One region of the Sediminibacillus dalangtanensis genome, then DNA from elsewhere that is predicted to be linked to it. Evidence: riboswitches for the same ligand, from Rfam matches in the RefSeq annotation. Region 1 holds a riboswitch; the other holds the start of a gene.
The links. A riboswitch is a leader RNA that binds a small molecule or an ion and turns the genes downstream of it on or off. The one in region 1 is predicted to bind cyclic di-GMP.
Positions count from the first base shown of each region.

Region 2: linked by a shared signal. The riboswitch ahead of ERJ70_RS15605 (response regulator transcription factor) and the one ahead of ERJ70_RS18530 (anti-repressor SinI family protein) in region 1 are both predicted to bind cyclic di-GMP.

Region 1 is NZ_CP046956.1:3,801,860-3,809,646, reverse strand. Features, by position in the region: gene ERJ70_RS18540 (phosphotransferase) at 1-120, opposite strand, end outside; gene ERJ70_RS18535 (alpha/beta hydrolase) at 333-1,889, shown strand; cyclic di-GMP riboswitch class I at 2,114-2,200, shown strand; gene ERJ70_RS18530 (anti-repressor SinI family protein) at 2,231-2,419, shown strand; gene ERJ70_RS18525 (DUF2628 domain-containing protein) at 2,561-2,875, opposite strand; partial or broken gene ERJ70_RS18520 (NAD(P)H-dependent flavin oxidoreductase) at 3,444-4,513, opposite strand; gene ERJ70_RS18515 (dicarboxylate/amino acid:cation symporter) at 4,647-5,882, opposite strand; gene rlmN (dual-specificity RNA methyltransferase RlmN) at 6,518-7,594, shown strand.
Region 2 is NZ_CP046956.1:3,141,043-3,148,829, reverse strand. Features, by position in the region: gene ERJ70_RS15630 (hypothetical protein) at 1-134, shown strand, start outside; gene ERJ70_RS15625 (hypothetical protein) at 370-918, opposite strand; gene ERJ70_RS15620 (TetR/AcrR family transcriptional regulator) at 1,080-1,664, shown strand; gene ERJ70_RS15615 (GNAT family N-acetyltransferase) at 1,684-2,847, shown strand; gene ERJ70_RS20055 (DUF1206 domain-containing protein) at 2,932-3,198, shown strand; gene ERJ70_RS15610 (DUF1206 domain-containing protein) at 3,153-3,866, shown strand; cyclic di-GMP riboswitch class I at 3,969-4,076, shown strand; gene ERJ70_RS15605 (response regulator transcription factor) at 4,261-4,896, shown strand; gene ERJ70_RS15600 (methyl-accepting chemotaxis protein) at 4,976-6,700, shown strand; gene ERJ70_RS15595 (DUF4083 domain-containing protein) at 6,913-7,098, opposite strand; gene ERJ70_RS15590 (GH36-type glycosyl hydrolase domain-containing protein) at 7,215-7,787, opposite strand, start outside.

The DNA.
Region 1 (7,787 bases):
TACGGTAGCATCACAGTTTTCCTGGTTGTTTTTCATGTACTGCTGAAAAAGTGCTGCCGCTTTCCCCCATTGGCGCTGCTTTTGATAGTTTTTAGCCACCTGCAATGCGTTTTGCTCCATCGATTCACCTACTTGTGTCTGGTTCTAAGGATATCCTTTCAAGCATACCATAAACTGGCAGTTTCTTGCATGCTCAGGAAACATCTCTCCACCAAGCTGTCGTTTGGAACCCCAAACGACCGAGTATAAAGGAATTTCCACACTTTTAGCGAACCATAGTAGTAAGAAAATTTAGTCATTTTTACTTAGTCTACCAAACAGGAGGCGGTCGAATGTCCTGCATGAAACGTGGTGATTTAACGATTCATTACCAGTGGATTGAATCGCAAGACCCGTTTGCCAACGAAACGCTGATTCTTATCCATGGAGTTGGCTTGGATATGTACTCATGGGATTTTGTCATTCCTTATTTTCGTAAACATTATCATATTTTACGCTATGATTTGCGAGGTCATGGAGACAGCGATGCAGGCAGGGAGAAAAGAAACATCGATTTGCTGACAGAGGATCTTACCTTCTTGATGAAGGAATTATCAATAGAAGCATATCATTTAATCGGACAGGGGCTGGGTGGGTTTATCGGTATCAAGATAGCGGGGCAGCAGCCTGACCAATTGAGGACAGTGGTATTGTTCAGTGTACCCATCCATTATCCGAAACAGATGGGGGACAAGGTTGTCAGTCAGAGGAAGTATATGGTTGACGGGAAGGACAACATGCTGGCCATGGGAAAAGAAATCGTCGATAAAGCTTGCTATATACCCACAGAAGCAAAGGCTTCTACACTGCTGAATGCTTACAAAAAGGTATCTACGACGGTCTACTTTGAATTGTTCCACACCGGTTTTGGCCCAGATGGGGTCGAAAACCTACGCAGGATAAGGGTTCCTATTCTGATTTTGTCCGGTTCAGAGGATATTATATTTCCACCTGAACTTTCCAGTGCCATCCTGAATTTTAATCCGAATGCAAGGTGTTATACCGTGCCTGAGGCTGCATTCATGATTCAAATGGATCAGCCAAAATTGGTTGCCGACTGGATCGACGGTTTCATCAAGAAACATCGGAATTCCACTTCTTTCATCAGTTTGCAGGAATATGACTACCAAAAACACCTGACGTCTGAATTGTACTCCGAAATAAGAGGGTTGATGCAGCAGGAAATGGAAACATCCGGACAGGACAATATTCTTCTGGTAAATACGATCCATGGTTTTTCGGTTTATTTGAATGGTAACCGATTATTTGAAGGATGGGGAAAACGGAAGGCGAAACAGCTCCTAATCTATTTGAGCATTCAACAATCAGCAACCAGAGAGGAGCTTTGTGACCTATTCTGGCCTGAAGCCGACTTGGACAACGCCAGGAATCGTCTGCGTGTAGCATTGCATCATTTGAAACAGTTGTTGGAAAAAAATAATTTTGCCTATGAAAGTCCAATATTGATAACGGACAGGGAACATGTTTTTCTCCAAGCAAAAGTAAAATCGGATCTCCAGAGTCTAATCGATGCAATCCGTCTGGCAAATCGCTTGAAAGGCGACGAAGAAAAGGTGGCAAGATTTAAACAGCTGCTGTCTGAACAGAGTGAAAACATGATGCCTGGATTATATGAAGACTGGTTTCTTGAAATGCGCAGCTGGATTGAGAAGCAATGGGCTGACATGGCTTTGTTTTTGGCCGACTGGTTTGAAGATGCAAGGGATTATAAATCAGCTGCTTTCTATCTGGAATTATACGGTAGCTACTATGGTGAAGACGAGGAACTGAACGATCGGATGCTGTATTTGAAGGAACCTCGGAATTCATATAAAAACAAACTAAAATGAAGGAAACCGAAAACTGCCGCTAGGGGTATTTTTTGGTCCCTGATGGGAGGAGTTTTCCATCATGTCTGTTTTTTTGGTTACCATTTAAAAAATTTCTTTATCTTTTTCGGTCCATTACCCTTTTTAAAGGGTTATGTAATGAAGGTGTAATGAGTCATCTTGTAAAATGGGGTTAAGAAAAAATCGAATGTCAGGGTTCTCATTCATGCTTCTTGCCGGAAAAACTCAGATAAAGGCAAACCTGTTGAAAGATAGGGACGCAAAGCCACAGGTCTTCTATTGGTAACAATAATGACGGCTGGGCCGCCTGAAATACATATGTATTTTAGGAGGGAATTACCGTGGACTTTTATGAAAAGCTTGATCAGGAGTGGGTGGATTTGATGGTAGAAGCGAAGGATCTAGGGATCGGGATAGAGGAGTTGCAGGAGTTTTTAAAAAAACAAGGTCAGTTTAAGCGGAATGTCACGTACTATGCGTTGATTGCCAAACAGGAGCAAAGCAAGGTGAATCAAACCGGGGAGGCCTAATTATTTTGTGCTGATCATGTCCATTCATAAAGAAGGGAAAATCTGGTTATCACCGGGGATAACAAATAAACGCTTGGATAATGATAATGAATTCATCCAAGCGTTTTATCTTGCGTTCTCCACTGAAGCTAATAGAAAAGGTTAAGCTGTTGGAGAAAGGATTTGTTTTTGCTCTAATTGCGCTTTGGCTGTTTCATCAGCAGGTTTGTAGCCTTTCTCGATAAGCTCTTTTATGTAGATTTTGTTATAGACAAAGGAAAAAACTACCCCGCTTATCCAAGCCCCAATTCCTAATGTAAAAGAACCAAGAATGGCTTCAATTATGAACATAATCGCCGCCCATTTTAAATCCCCGCGGAACAAGGCAGGGAAAAATCCAAAAAAGAAAGTAGTCCAACTAAAGCCTACCTTCACTACTTTTGTTAAACCCGCTTCATTTTGCAGTGTAACTTTCATTCCACTCATCCTTTCAATTTTTTTAAAATAGAGTAAGAATGAGAAAAAGCAAATAAGAAAAAAGAACTATAAATTCGGCAAACTATACTCTATTTTTTTCTAATATACTACATAATACCTATTCTGTTAACAATTATTTTCACCACAAGGATTTTTTTCATGAACGAACCCGATGGAAAATGCCTTATGCATGAAGGAGAGTGCCTGATGCACAGCCAATTTTATCGTGTTTCCGTTTATTGTAACGAAGGAGGGAGTTAAAGAGGACAGGCCTGACAAAATCAAGCCTGTTTTTACTTTGTATAGGAAATTATATATTTAATTGCCTATGGAGACTCCTGCGGGAACAGCACGAACTGAAAATCCCGGAAGACAGCGTTTTGTGCTTACTGAGGAAGTTGAAGTCGTGCCCGTGGAAAGCGAAGTATCTTGCCGCAGCGGTTGCAAACGCAACTCAATCAACAGAATGAAGGGAAGTCCATTTAAGGAAAGTCCACCTTACTTCGCTTTTACTAACATTGTCCAATCACCGAATCCATAAAAAGATTTTTTCCTATCCCTGTTATCATCATGATTTTTTGTTATGTCCAGCCTTTTGTTGCGCTTGAAATGCTCTCTGCTGCTGCTCCATTAGCCTTGTAACGATTTCCGCAGCCGGTAAATCCAAGGCCATCCGATAGCTTTGTCCAGCCTATAACGCCATTGCTTCCAGGTCCCCTGCTTCTGCCGCAGCTTTTCGAATCGGCTTGGTCATGTAGTGGACAAAAGGATAGGCTGCAGGGACAGCTCCTTCATTTTGCTGGATAAACGCATTTTTCAGCCCCCGGGCCCGTCTTCCGGTAAACGCTCGGGTTACCATTGTTCCCGAGAAACGGTTGCCTGCAAGTGCCTGTTTATGCAGGGGTTTTGCCCCACTCTCCGGACAACGCAAAAAGGCAGTGCCCAATTGGACAGCTTCCGCCCCCGCCCCGTCAGCAAAGCAGCAATATCTTGTCCATGCATGATGCCTCCGGCGGCAATCAAGGGGAGATCTACCTGCTGCTTAACCAGGCGCAGTAAAGGAAGGAGCGAAAAATCTTCCGTTTCGTCGTTGTTTTGAAACGTACTGCGGTGGCCGCCGGCTTCTATTCCTTGCAGACACAAGGCATCTGCTCCTGCATGAGCAGCTTCAGCGGCTTCCTCAGGCGAAGTGACGGTTACGATGACATAGCTGCCGCTTTGTTTTAATCTGTCCAGGACGTTGGGAGCGGGGCAGCCAAAGGTAAAACTGACAATCGGGATGTGCTCGTCGATTATTACTTCAAGCTTGTTCTCCCAGTCGTCGTCATCGTTTCTGGGTTCACCTGGGGACACAGCTAACCGCTTCGCTGTGTGTTCTAGTCTGTCGGCATAGGCGTGGAGTGTTGCAGACTCTGCCGTATCCTCGCTTGGGACAAATAGATTGACTCCAAAAGGGCCGCTCGTTAGTTTTCGAGTTTGCTTGATTTCCTCCCGCATTTGCTGAGCGGTCTTGTAGCCGGCAGCAAGGAAGCCGAGTCCCCCGGCATTGCACACCGCTGCTGCCAATGCTGGATTCGCTGTTCCCCCGGCCATGGGTGCTTGTATGATCGGATGCTTAGAAAAGGATGATGGTGTCATTGTTATCCTCCTGTTTTTAAGACTGTTAATCTAATTACTTCTCTATATGGAGGAGAATCCCTTCAATTAAAAAGATTATTTAACAGCAAAAAGCCTGCCTACACCAAGCGTAGACAGGCTGGGATAACAATGATCATCCATTGGCAGCTGTTTTTGGTTTTCTTGCTTCGGTTTTGTCAATAATCGAGGTGCCGACCAGGTCGCCGGTGACATTGAGGGCGGTACAGCCCATCCCGACAAGGGCATCGATAGCTGTCAGAAGACCGACTGCTTCCATCGGCAGGTTCAGCTGGGCGAAAACCGTGGCGATCATGATGATTCCGGCCCCGGGAACACCCGCCGTGCCGATCGAGGCGAGTGTCCCGATTAATACAACCTGCAGCATATCCGTAAAGCTAAGCGGGTCACCGATTATATTGGCCGCAAAAACTGCAGAAACGGCGATTCGGATGGCTGCACCATCCATGTTTATCGTGGCTCCGAGCGGCAGGTTGAAACCGTAGAGGCTGCGGGACAGTCCTAAATTATCAGCAGCGTTCAAGGTCAACGGTAATGTCCCTGAACTGCTTTGGGTGGCGAACGCGGTCAGCATCGGAGTTCGAGCCTGGGAGAAAAAGCGCCCCGGGCTGAACTTGGCCAGAAGAAGGAAAACGGCATATAGCAGAACTTGGGCAATCAAGGCGATATAAAGAACGGCAACCATGTTGCCAAGTTCAAGTAACGTATCGAACCCCTGGCTGCCGACTGTGTTTGCGACAATCGCAAAAATCCCAATCGGGACATATTGCAGGATCACCTTCATGATGGTCAGTGTTGCTTCATTCAATCCGTTGATGACGTTATAGACATTTTCCCCCAGTTCCGCATAGTTTTCTGAAGAACGCAGAGAAGAAATGGCGATTCCGAATGCAAAAGCAGTAAAAATGATTCCGAGCAGATTCAGCTCCGTAAAAGCCGTGGCAATATTGTCCGGAACGATATTGAGCAAGACACTTGCCATACCTGGATTGTCCGGAACCTCGACCGCTTCACTGTTTCCCAGGGTCATCCCGGTACCCGGTTGGAAAACGCCGGCGATGGTAACGCCGATGATAATGGCAAAGGCAGAGGAAACAATGTAGTAAAGGAACACTTTCCCGCCCGTCCTTCCGAGACTGCCGGTTTTCGTTTGATTGATGCCTACCATCAGCGTAAACAATACCAAAGGAATGATCAGGAATTTAAGCAGACGTATCAATAAATCGCCAAGTGGTTCTAATATGGACGCCTCACTGCCAAATAGAAGGCCGGTTATGACGCCGAGTATAAGGGCGGTGGTTATTTTAACAATCAAGGATGTATCAAGGTAGCCTCTCCATACTTTTTTCATCGAATGACTCCTTTATGTTTGGATTCTATTATTACTCATAGTTGTTTACTAGGGATTTACGTTCATAACATACAAGACATTTAGAGTGGAGTCAAAAGCCCTGTTTCCGTTCCCTATGTCGTTTCTTTGACGAAAGAAATAGAGATTCTACCAGTTATCACTATTTCCTTTGTATTTAAATTTGGATGAAAGAAACACGTAGCCAATCACCAAAAGGCCAGTTTTTTGCAATCAACTATGTAGCGTAAAATTTAACGGACCCGGGAAAAGAAGTTGCTTGGATTTGCCGGTAAAGGGTTGGAGCAGAGGTCTATTGGAAATGCCTAGATTGCCGGGTAAGTACGAAAGGTCTCTTGTTTATGGCGGCGTTTCTTTGCAGTCTGAAACACGGCTGGTTGATGAAAAGGATAAGTAAAGGCATTTGCCGCTGATTTTTAGGAAGGGATGATAGAGAGGTCATGCCCTGTTCCTATTCGGCAATATCATCCAATTTTTTATCCGAATGGTATGGGCCACCAGAGCCTGGATGGCTTAAAACGAAGGAATCGCGCAACCGGGACTTGCTACATGGCGATACATTCAGTAGTATGGGTATAGGAAAAAATTAAGGAAACCTACTGAAATGAGGGTAACAAATGAACAAACAATCCATTTATGGATTAACTTTCGATCAACTGACGTCTTGGCTTACCGAGCATGGTCAGAAAAAGTTCCGTGCCAAGCAGGTTTGGGATTGGTTATATAAAAAACGGGTTACCGCTTTTAAAGATATGAAAAACGTGAATAAGGACTGCATTGAATTGCTGGAGGAACACTTTGTCGTGCAGACATTGAAACAGGCGATCAAGCAGGAATCAAAAGATGGGACAATCAAGTTCCTGTTCGAGCTTCAGGATGGAAACCTGATCGAAACGGTATTGATGCGATTCAATTATGGACTTTCGGTCTGTGTGACCACGCAGGTTGGCTGTAACATCGGCTGTACATTCTGTGCCAGCGGCTTGCTGCGAAAAAATCGCGACCTTTCCAGCGGCGAAATTGTTGAACAAATCATGAATGTCCAACATCATTTAGATGGTGCGGGCAAGGATGAGAGGGTCAGCCACATTGTCGTCATGGGTATCGGCGAACCGTTCGATAACTACACGAATATGATGGACTTCTTCCGGGTGGTCAATGACCAGAAGGGGCTTTCCATCGGGGCGAGACATATCACCGTTTCTACAAGCGGGCTTGCCCACCGGATCTATGACTTTGCGGACGAAGACATTCAAATCAACCTGGCTGTTTCTCTGCACGCGCCGAATAACGAATTGCGCACGAAAATCATGAAAATCAACAAGGCATTCCCATTGGAAAAGCTGATGCCTGCTGTTGATTATTATCTCGAAAAAACAAACCGCAGGATCACCTTCGAGTATATCCTGTTAAGGGATGTCAACGACCATAAAGAAGAGGCGCTGGAGCTTGCCAGGCTGTTGAAGGACAAACGCCATTTGTCCTACGTCAATCTGATCCCGTACAATCCGGTTGATGAACACAATCAATATCAGCGCAGCACGAAACAGGCCATCCTCGATTTTTATGAAACATTGATGGACCAGGGAATCAATTGCGGTGTCCGCGTTGAACAAGGTTCCGATATCGATGCTGCCTGCGGACAACTGCGAAGCAAACAAATCAAGAAAGACAGAGCGAAAGCGACTGTTTAACGAAAATGAAAGTGAAAACCCGCCGATTTCTGGCGGGTTTTCCTTTTCCAGGCGGTATAAGGAGTGATAGAGGTAGCGGAACGGCAAAAAGCCCATTCATTCGTTCGATGAAGCTTAAATGGATCCGCAATCCGTCAAAAATGCACTTCATCCGGTCAATGAAGTTTAAAATGCGTCTACGCCCCGTCCAAAA
Region 2 (7,787 bases), 660 kb from region 1:
AAACAAAAGCTGTATTGAAAGCAAGGCTTCAGGAGGATGTCCAAGAGAAGCGAGGCACCACTTTTGAAAAGATGCTGTTGCTGCTAGAAAGACAGGAAAAAAGCTTGAAAGAGTCCCGGAAGCAGATTGGATGATGGAGGGATATGAATAAAGCTGTATAGAGTCGAAAGCAGGCAGGTAAACCAGTAAAAAGGCTTTCATCTGGTCGTTGAAGCACGAAAGCAGGCAGATAAACGGTAAAAAGAACTTCATTCGATAGAAGAAGAGCAAGCAGAATAATTTTAACGTTTCTACTTTTTCTAAGTTCATCCGCCCTTTCGTTTTCTCTATCAAGGAGGTGGGCAAGGCTCTTGTGCTTTTGTTCTATTATTACCTCACATTTTTTTGTTTCCGGGGCCAAAGGAAGTAACTGATGGTGGCAAGCGTATCAATTCCCAAGGCCAATGCCCACACTCTGATTATTCCTGTTAAAGCTTCCGTTCGCTCTGTATCTCCAATTATAAAAATCGTGGCAGCAAGCAGCCCGGCGCCGATGACAAAAGCCAGTATATGGCGCAGCCATCCTTTCGCATAATATTTGGCATATTCATATCCGTAGCGTTTTTGCGGTTTTGATTCCTGCTGCTTAAGAATATAATATTGGAAGCGTTGGTCGGCCCATGCTATCATACTTTTCCCGAATGCAATCGAGCTTCCGATATAAATAGCGGCTATACCGTGAGCAGCAGTGGCCTCAGCTCCCCGATATAAATCAAAACCTGCCAGAATCAGCAGAATTAAGTCAATTACCGGTGTCATCGCCAGTAAAACGAGTCCTGCTTTCTCTTTTTTCCATAAGTAACGGGTGACCAGACCAGCAATGATGGCAATCCAAAAGGCAATTTCACAGACAATGATCAACCAGACAATACCATTCAACTATCTTCCCTCCCCCTTGAACTCTCTATCAACTTTTAAAATTTTCTCCTATCGTTTTTTAGTACGGTTGTATCAGATAAAAAAAGCATAGCACATTCAATTATTTAATACAATTGTATTAAATAATTGAATGTTCGTTTCCGAATTGCTATCGTAAGAATATGCCAAAAAAAGTGAATCATGAACAGCGTAGAAATAAAATAGCAGAAGCAGCATGGCGGGTCATTTTGGAAAATGGAATGGAAGGGGCGACCGTTCGTAAGATAGCAGAAAAGGCAGGGCTGTCACTTGGGGCCCTGCGCTATTATTTTTCCAACCAGGAGGATTTGATTCTTTATTCCATGCGTTTAGTCAAGGAAAGAGCTTCGGAACGAATCGAGCGGATTATCCACCGTGACGGATCGCCCAAACAGAAGATGCTCGACGTTTTACTGGAAATCGTACCAACGAACAAGCAGACCAGAGCAGAGATGGAGGTGTGGTTTACGTTTGTCAGCTATGCCCGTTATCACCCTCACTTATTGGAGGAGGAAGGGGATGGCATTTTAGCAGCTATTCAGCTGATGTTTGAGTATATGGAGACAAATGGTTTGCTACGGCCAGGTGTCGATAGGCAGCTTGAGATCGAGAGACTGTATGCGATGGTCGATGGATTGGCGCTTCACGCCATGCTGGAACCGGAACGGTTAACCGAAAAGCAGGTGGAAAAGGTCATCGCCAGTCAGTTGGAAGTTATATGTGAGTAACGAATGAAAGGGGAGATGGATGATGACAGCAATACAACGATTGACTGAAAAGGATTTCCCGGAGATTTTCGCTTTGTCCCAATTTGCCTTTCAATATGAACTGTCTGCGGAGGAAAGGCAGAAAAAAATAGAAGAAACAAAACATCACAAAATCTGGGGCTGGATGGAACAGGGAACACTTGCCGGCAAACTGCACCTCCATTCGTTATCCTGCTATCTGAACGGTAAAGAATTTGCAATGGGTGGAATCGGCAACGTAGCGACCTGGCCGGAGTATCGACGCCAGGGTATCGTAAAGCACCTGTTGCATCATGCGCTTCTTGACATGAAAGAAAATGGTCAAACATTGTCTTTCCTGCACCCGTTCTCCTTTCCTTTTTACCGGAAATACGGGTGGGAGCTGGCCTTTACAAACAAACACTATTCGCTGCCGATCAACCAGTTGAAGAAAGACTGGAATGGAAGCGGCTATGTCCGCAGGGTGCAAAAAGATATCGGGTTGTTGCACTCCCTTTATAGCAGTTTCGCCAAGAATTACAATGGCATGCTGGTAAGGGATGAACGGTGGTGGGAGCAAAGGGTGCTGACTGGAAACGAGCAAATCGCTGTGACCTATAATGAGCAGGATGAAGCCGAAGGGTATCTTATTTACTACGTCAAGAATGACATTCTCACTGTTGAGGAGTTTGTTTACTTGTCGTTAAATGGTTGGGGTTTACTCATGCAATTCATTGCCAACCATGACTCGATGGTGGAAAAAGTGGAAATGGAAATGCCGGAAAATGATTTGTTGCCTTTGAAGATGGATGAGCCAAGGTTTCCGCAGGAGATTAAGCCTTATTTCATGGCCCGGATTGTCGATGTGCCAGCATTTCTGAAAGCTTATCCTTTTCGGTCCAAAAACGTTTCGCTGCCTGTTCACCTGCATGTGGAAGATGATTTTTTGCCTGATAATGCAGGGAGTTATCGCATTGAGGGTGGGCAAGTTGTTCGCATCGAAGATGAAATTCTTGAGGAAAACGCCATTTTCTGCACAATCCAACAGCTTACTGTGATGCTTCTTGGCGCAAAGCGGCCTTCGGAGTTGTATGCTGCGGGAATGTTCAGCGGCAGCCCCAAGGAAGTGGAATTGCTTGATGAAATGCTGCCTGTCCGGCAGACGTATCTTACAGACTTTTTCTAGTTGGAGACTAAGCGGCAAGTTTTGCTTCTTTTCGTAAGGGAATAATGTTTTATACTTCAATCCTTGCGAAAGAAGGGGATAAATATGGATATACCTTCCACGAAGGCAGAAATAGACCAACAACATAAACAAGCAAAGCCATGGATCCGTCGTTTTGGAAGGATAGGATACATGGCACAGGGAATTGTATTTGCCTTAATCGGATTCCTTGCTTTGCTGGCAGCTGCAGGATTTGGCGGAAAAACCGCTGGTACGAGCGGTATGTTTCAATCGCTTGCCGCTCTTCCGCTCGGTGAGATCCTGGTTTGGATCATTGGAATCGGACTGTTCGGTTATATTGTCTGGCAATGATCAGAGCATTTAAAGACCCGGATGACTATGGAAAGGGGATACGGGGATTGGCCATTCGTACCGGCTTCTTCATCAGCGCGCTGATTTATGGCGGAATTTCGTTTAAGGCGCTGAAAATCGCGGTACATGCAGGAAGTGGCGGGAATTCTGAGCAGACAATGTCGGCAAAACTTTTATCCCAGCCGTATGGTCCGTGGCTGCTTGGGATTTTTGGCTTTGTCGTTTTTTGTTTTGCCATTTATGAAGCGGGTATCGGGATAAAAGGCAGTTACATGAAAAAGTTCAAGCAGGGCGAAATGGAGGAAAAGGAAGAAAAGGTTGCAAGAATCGCCGGAAAAATCGGGATGATTTCCCGGGGAATAGTCTTTGGGCTTATCGGTTTCTTCTTTGTGCAGACAGCTGTCACAACAAACCCTGATAAAGCAAAGGGTTTGGATGAAGCGTTGTCTGAGCTCGCTCAGCAGCCGTATGGCAGTTGGAAGCTCGGCGTCGTTTCGCTTGGCTTTATATTATTCGGTCTGTACCAGGTTTTTCGGGGGACGTTATCAAAAAATGGATTATGGAAGCTAAAGAACAGCAGGAGTGCCGATTGTTGGACATCCCTGCTATTTTTTATTATTTATATCCCTTTTATAAGACACAATATTCCGAAAAATGCAAGCGATTAAATTTTAGAAATAAAAAATATCTGCATTATTTGTAAATTTATGTTGAAAAGTGAAAAATGACACAGTATACTTACTAAAGAACTACAAACGAATGTGAATAATTTCTGATAAAGGCAAACTAATCGAAAGGTTAGGACGCAAAGCCCAGGGTCTAAGGTTATGTCATGAGTCATTATACTCACGCGTAATTATGATCGCCTGGCTGCCAACACTTGATTTAATAGAAATCAAGCTATGTCTGGCTGTTCCTGATTAGGAAGAGCTATTTTTTTGGGATTTTTAGTAAAAACGAGGTGATGTGTTACTGTCTGGATAAAAATGATGGTTTGGTTTATAGGGGGATGAAGACAGAAATTTTTGGGGAATACGAAGGAAAGATTGGTGTGAGTTGGAATTGAATATTATTGTGGTGAAAGATCGTTGTCTATTAAGAGATGGTATTATCAATGCATTGATGAATAAGTATCCATCTCATTCAGTCAAAGCTGTTTCTTATAGTGAATGCCAAACCCTTATGCAAGTTGGGGAAACTGTAGACCTATTGATCGTCGACATTGACACAGATAGTCATTCCATTATGGAATTGATTGATTGGCAGAAACAAAAAGAAGAAAAGGTGATTGTTTGGACTGCAGATCCCGATATTTCCAGGCTGAACGACTGGTTTCAAAAGGGGTTGGATGGCTATTTTTTCAACGGCATGCAGCCAGAGGAATTGTCGAATGGTATTGATTGCGTCTTAGAAGGTCATGTATATGTACATCCCAAGCTCTCGACGGTTTTGTTTCAGGATTACTTGAAGATTTCAAACAAGGTGGTCGAACAACCAGTCGGAATTCTGACAGAACGGGAATGGAATGTACTGGAGTTGCTTACGAAAGGCTTTAGTAATGATAAAATTGCCAAATTCTTATTTATTACAGAGAAAACAGTTAAGAATCACGTGAGTTCTATCTTTAGAAAACTAAATGTGCCAGACCGGACGAATGCCGTTTTGTATGCATTACGGCAACGCTGGTTTTATCTATAAAAAATTCAACAGGGAAGTCACATAAAATACAGCTGCCAGAGAACTTACTGCTGCATGCTGCAACAAGGGGTAGAGAAATATGTGGAAAAAGATTAAGTTACCCAGCCTGAAGTTTTCAAATGTGAGCATTGGCTGGAAGTATGGGGCCAGTTTAATTGTTGTTTTTATTTTGTTCGGTATCTCTGCAGGTATTGTTACTACCCTCATCAATGGGATCGGCAATAATATTGATGAAGTGGACAGAAGAGGAGACCGGGCGATAAAGGTGACAGAAATGGGTTCCCTGATCAGATCCAAATCGGTACGAATCGCCAGTTACTTGAATAACGATGATTCTCGCTACATAGATGAATATAACGAGCGTATGGATCGATTTAATGCGTTAGAGAATGAATTGAAGGCGAAAATGGATACATCCGAAGAAAAGGAACTTTTTTCCCAAATCCTGGAGAACGACAAGCGGATGAACGATTTGTTCCTGGAAGTGATCATTCCGGCAGTGGAACAAGATGAAGCATCCCTGCTTGCAAATTTAAAAGTGGAATCCGACCAGCTTCGTTCAGAGACTGTGCAATTATTGGATAGCTTGCGGGAAACAGTAGTTGCTGATCGTCAATTGGCTATTAATGAAGCATCAAATAGTTCCGCTGTAGCCAGAAACGTATTACTTATAGCGATGGCAGCCTCTGTGGTTTTAGGTGGTTTGCTTGTCTTTCTGATCAGCCGTTCTGTTATCATGAATATGAATAAAGTCATTTATGTCAGTGATCAGATTGCCGATGGAAATCTGGCAGTTGATTCAGTTGATTACGATGGTAAGGATGAAATCGGCCGTCTTGCTGCTTCTATTAACACGATGGGTTACAGTCTGAAGGAGATGGTAGAGAAAATTGCCGGGATCTCCGAAACAGTTAGCGGTCAAAGTGAAGAATTGACGCAGTCGGCCAACGAAGTGAAGGCCGGTTCCCAACAGGTGGCTACCACTATGCAGGAATTGGCATCAGGTTCAGAGTCGCAGGCGAACAGCGCTTCTGAATTGGCCTCTGTTATGGGGGATTTCTCTCAAAAAGTACAGGAGGCAAATGAAAGTGGCGCCCATATCGACGAAACATCCAGCCGTGTGCTCGGAATGACGAAAGATGGAAGTGGCTTGATGGAGTCATCGATTGAACAAATGCAAAAGATCGATACAATCGTGCAAGATGCAGTGAAAAAAGTGCAAGGATTAGATTCCCAGTCACAGGAAATCTCCAAGCTTGTATCGGTGATCAAAGATATCGCTGAACAAACCAACTTGCTTGCGCTGAACGCTGCGATTGAAGCCGCTCGTGCTGGTGAACATGGAAAAGGGTTTGCAGTTGTAGCCGATGAAGTAAGAAAACTGGCTGAGCAGGTTGGAGTCTCTGTAACGGATATTACAAACATTGTAAGCAATATCCAGACGGAATCCAGCAATGTAACAGAGTCGCTACAAGGTGGCTATAAAGAGGTTGAACAAGGGACTAGTCAAATTGAGAAAACGGGCAAAACATTTGCTAGTATCAATAGCTCTGTTTCTGAAATGGTGGATAGTGTCCAAATGGTTTCGGGCAACCTGGCGGCCATCGCTGCGAAAAGCCAGGAGATGAATGCCTCGATTGAAGAAATAGCTTCAATATCTGAAGAGGCGGCGGCAGGGGTAGAGCAAACCTCGGCATCTTCCCAGCAGACCAGCAGCTCGATGGAGGAAGTCGCCAACAGTTCCGAACAGCTTTCCAACTTGGCAGAAGAGTTGAATGGGTTAATAAGACAGTTTCGATTATAAGCTTATAGCTTGAGACACGACTAAAATATAATGCTGGGACAAAAGCATAGTGACTACAGAGAAAAACGAACGGAGATTCGAAATGCATTCGAACTCGTTCGCTTTTTCTTTTTAATCTTCTATATCCCCTTTAACTAACTTGGAAAATAAAGCATTCTAAACCTCTTTTGTATAAATACGGTACTCCGGCAAGGTACTTTAAGGTTAAGTCGTTATCGTCGTTGATCATCCGATCTTTCTCTGCCGTTTAACTGGTCTATTTTTTTCTCGATTCGGTCTAATTGTCTCTGCCGCTTTGCCTGGGAACGGAACACCGAGACGAACAACATCACAATCAAAACCAAGATGAGTAAGTAAACAAACTGTACGAGCACATCTCCCCACAGTAAATTTCCCATAAAACAATCCCCCTAGTATAAATGCTAATTTCATTTTACCAGAAATTAACTAATAAAGAGAATAAAATACCGGCAACATGACTAAAAAGAGAAAGTCAGTTGCCGGAGATTTTCTTTTATAAATAGATTTCCACGCTATTTTTATCTGTCTGCAATGTTCTCTCCAATTCTGCCTTTTTGACAATAAATCCACCTTGCCGGTAAGGATTGGCCTCTACATCTATAGTCATTTTTTCGCCATTGACAAGCACTTGTCTTTCTTTTTGGCCAAGGTGGTAAACAAAGGTGACCGGCTTGTTCAGGAAACGGAAGTCGAATACGAGATTGTCCATTGAATCCGGGAGAACCGGATCGATGACAAGATCGCCCGACTGCTGTCGTATTCCTAGTACATGGGTAATTAATTGATTCATATAGATTCCTGGTCCGCTGGAATATATCCGCCAGCCGCCCTTCACTGCAACTTCCCCGGTACGGAGTTTTCCGAAATTATCCTGGGCATCATATCGAGTTTTGAATTTGCCGTCAGAGCTGCTGAAGTAAGCATTGCTCTGACGCAATTCAGCATTCGGCACGGCTTGATGGATTTGGATCGGATTAATGACATCCAAGCCGCTCCAAGCTTCTCCCGCTTTTCCTAGTTTGGCCATTGCCTCGACAAAACGAATATGGGCATGGACATACTGCAA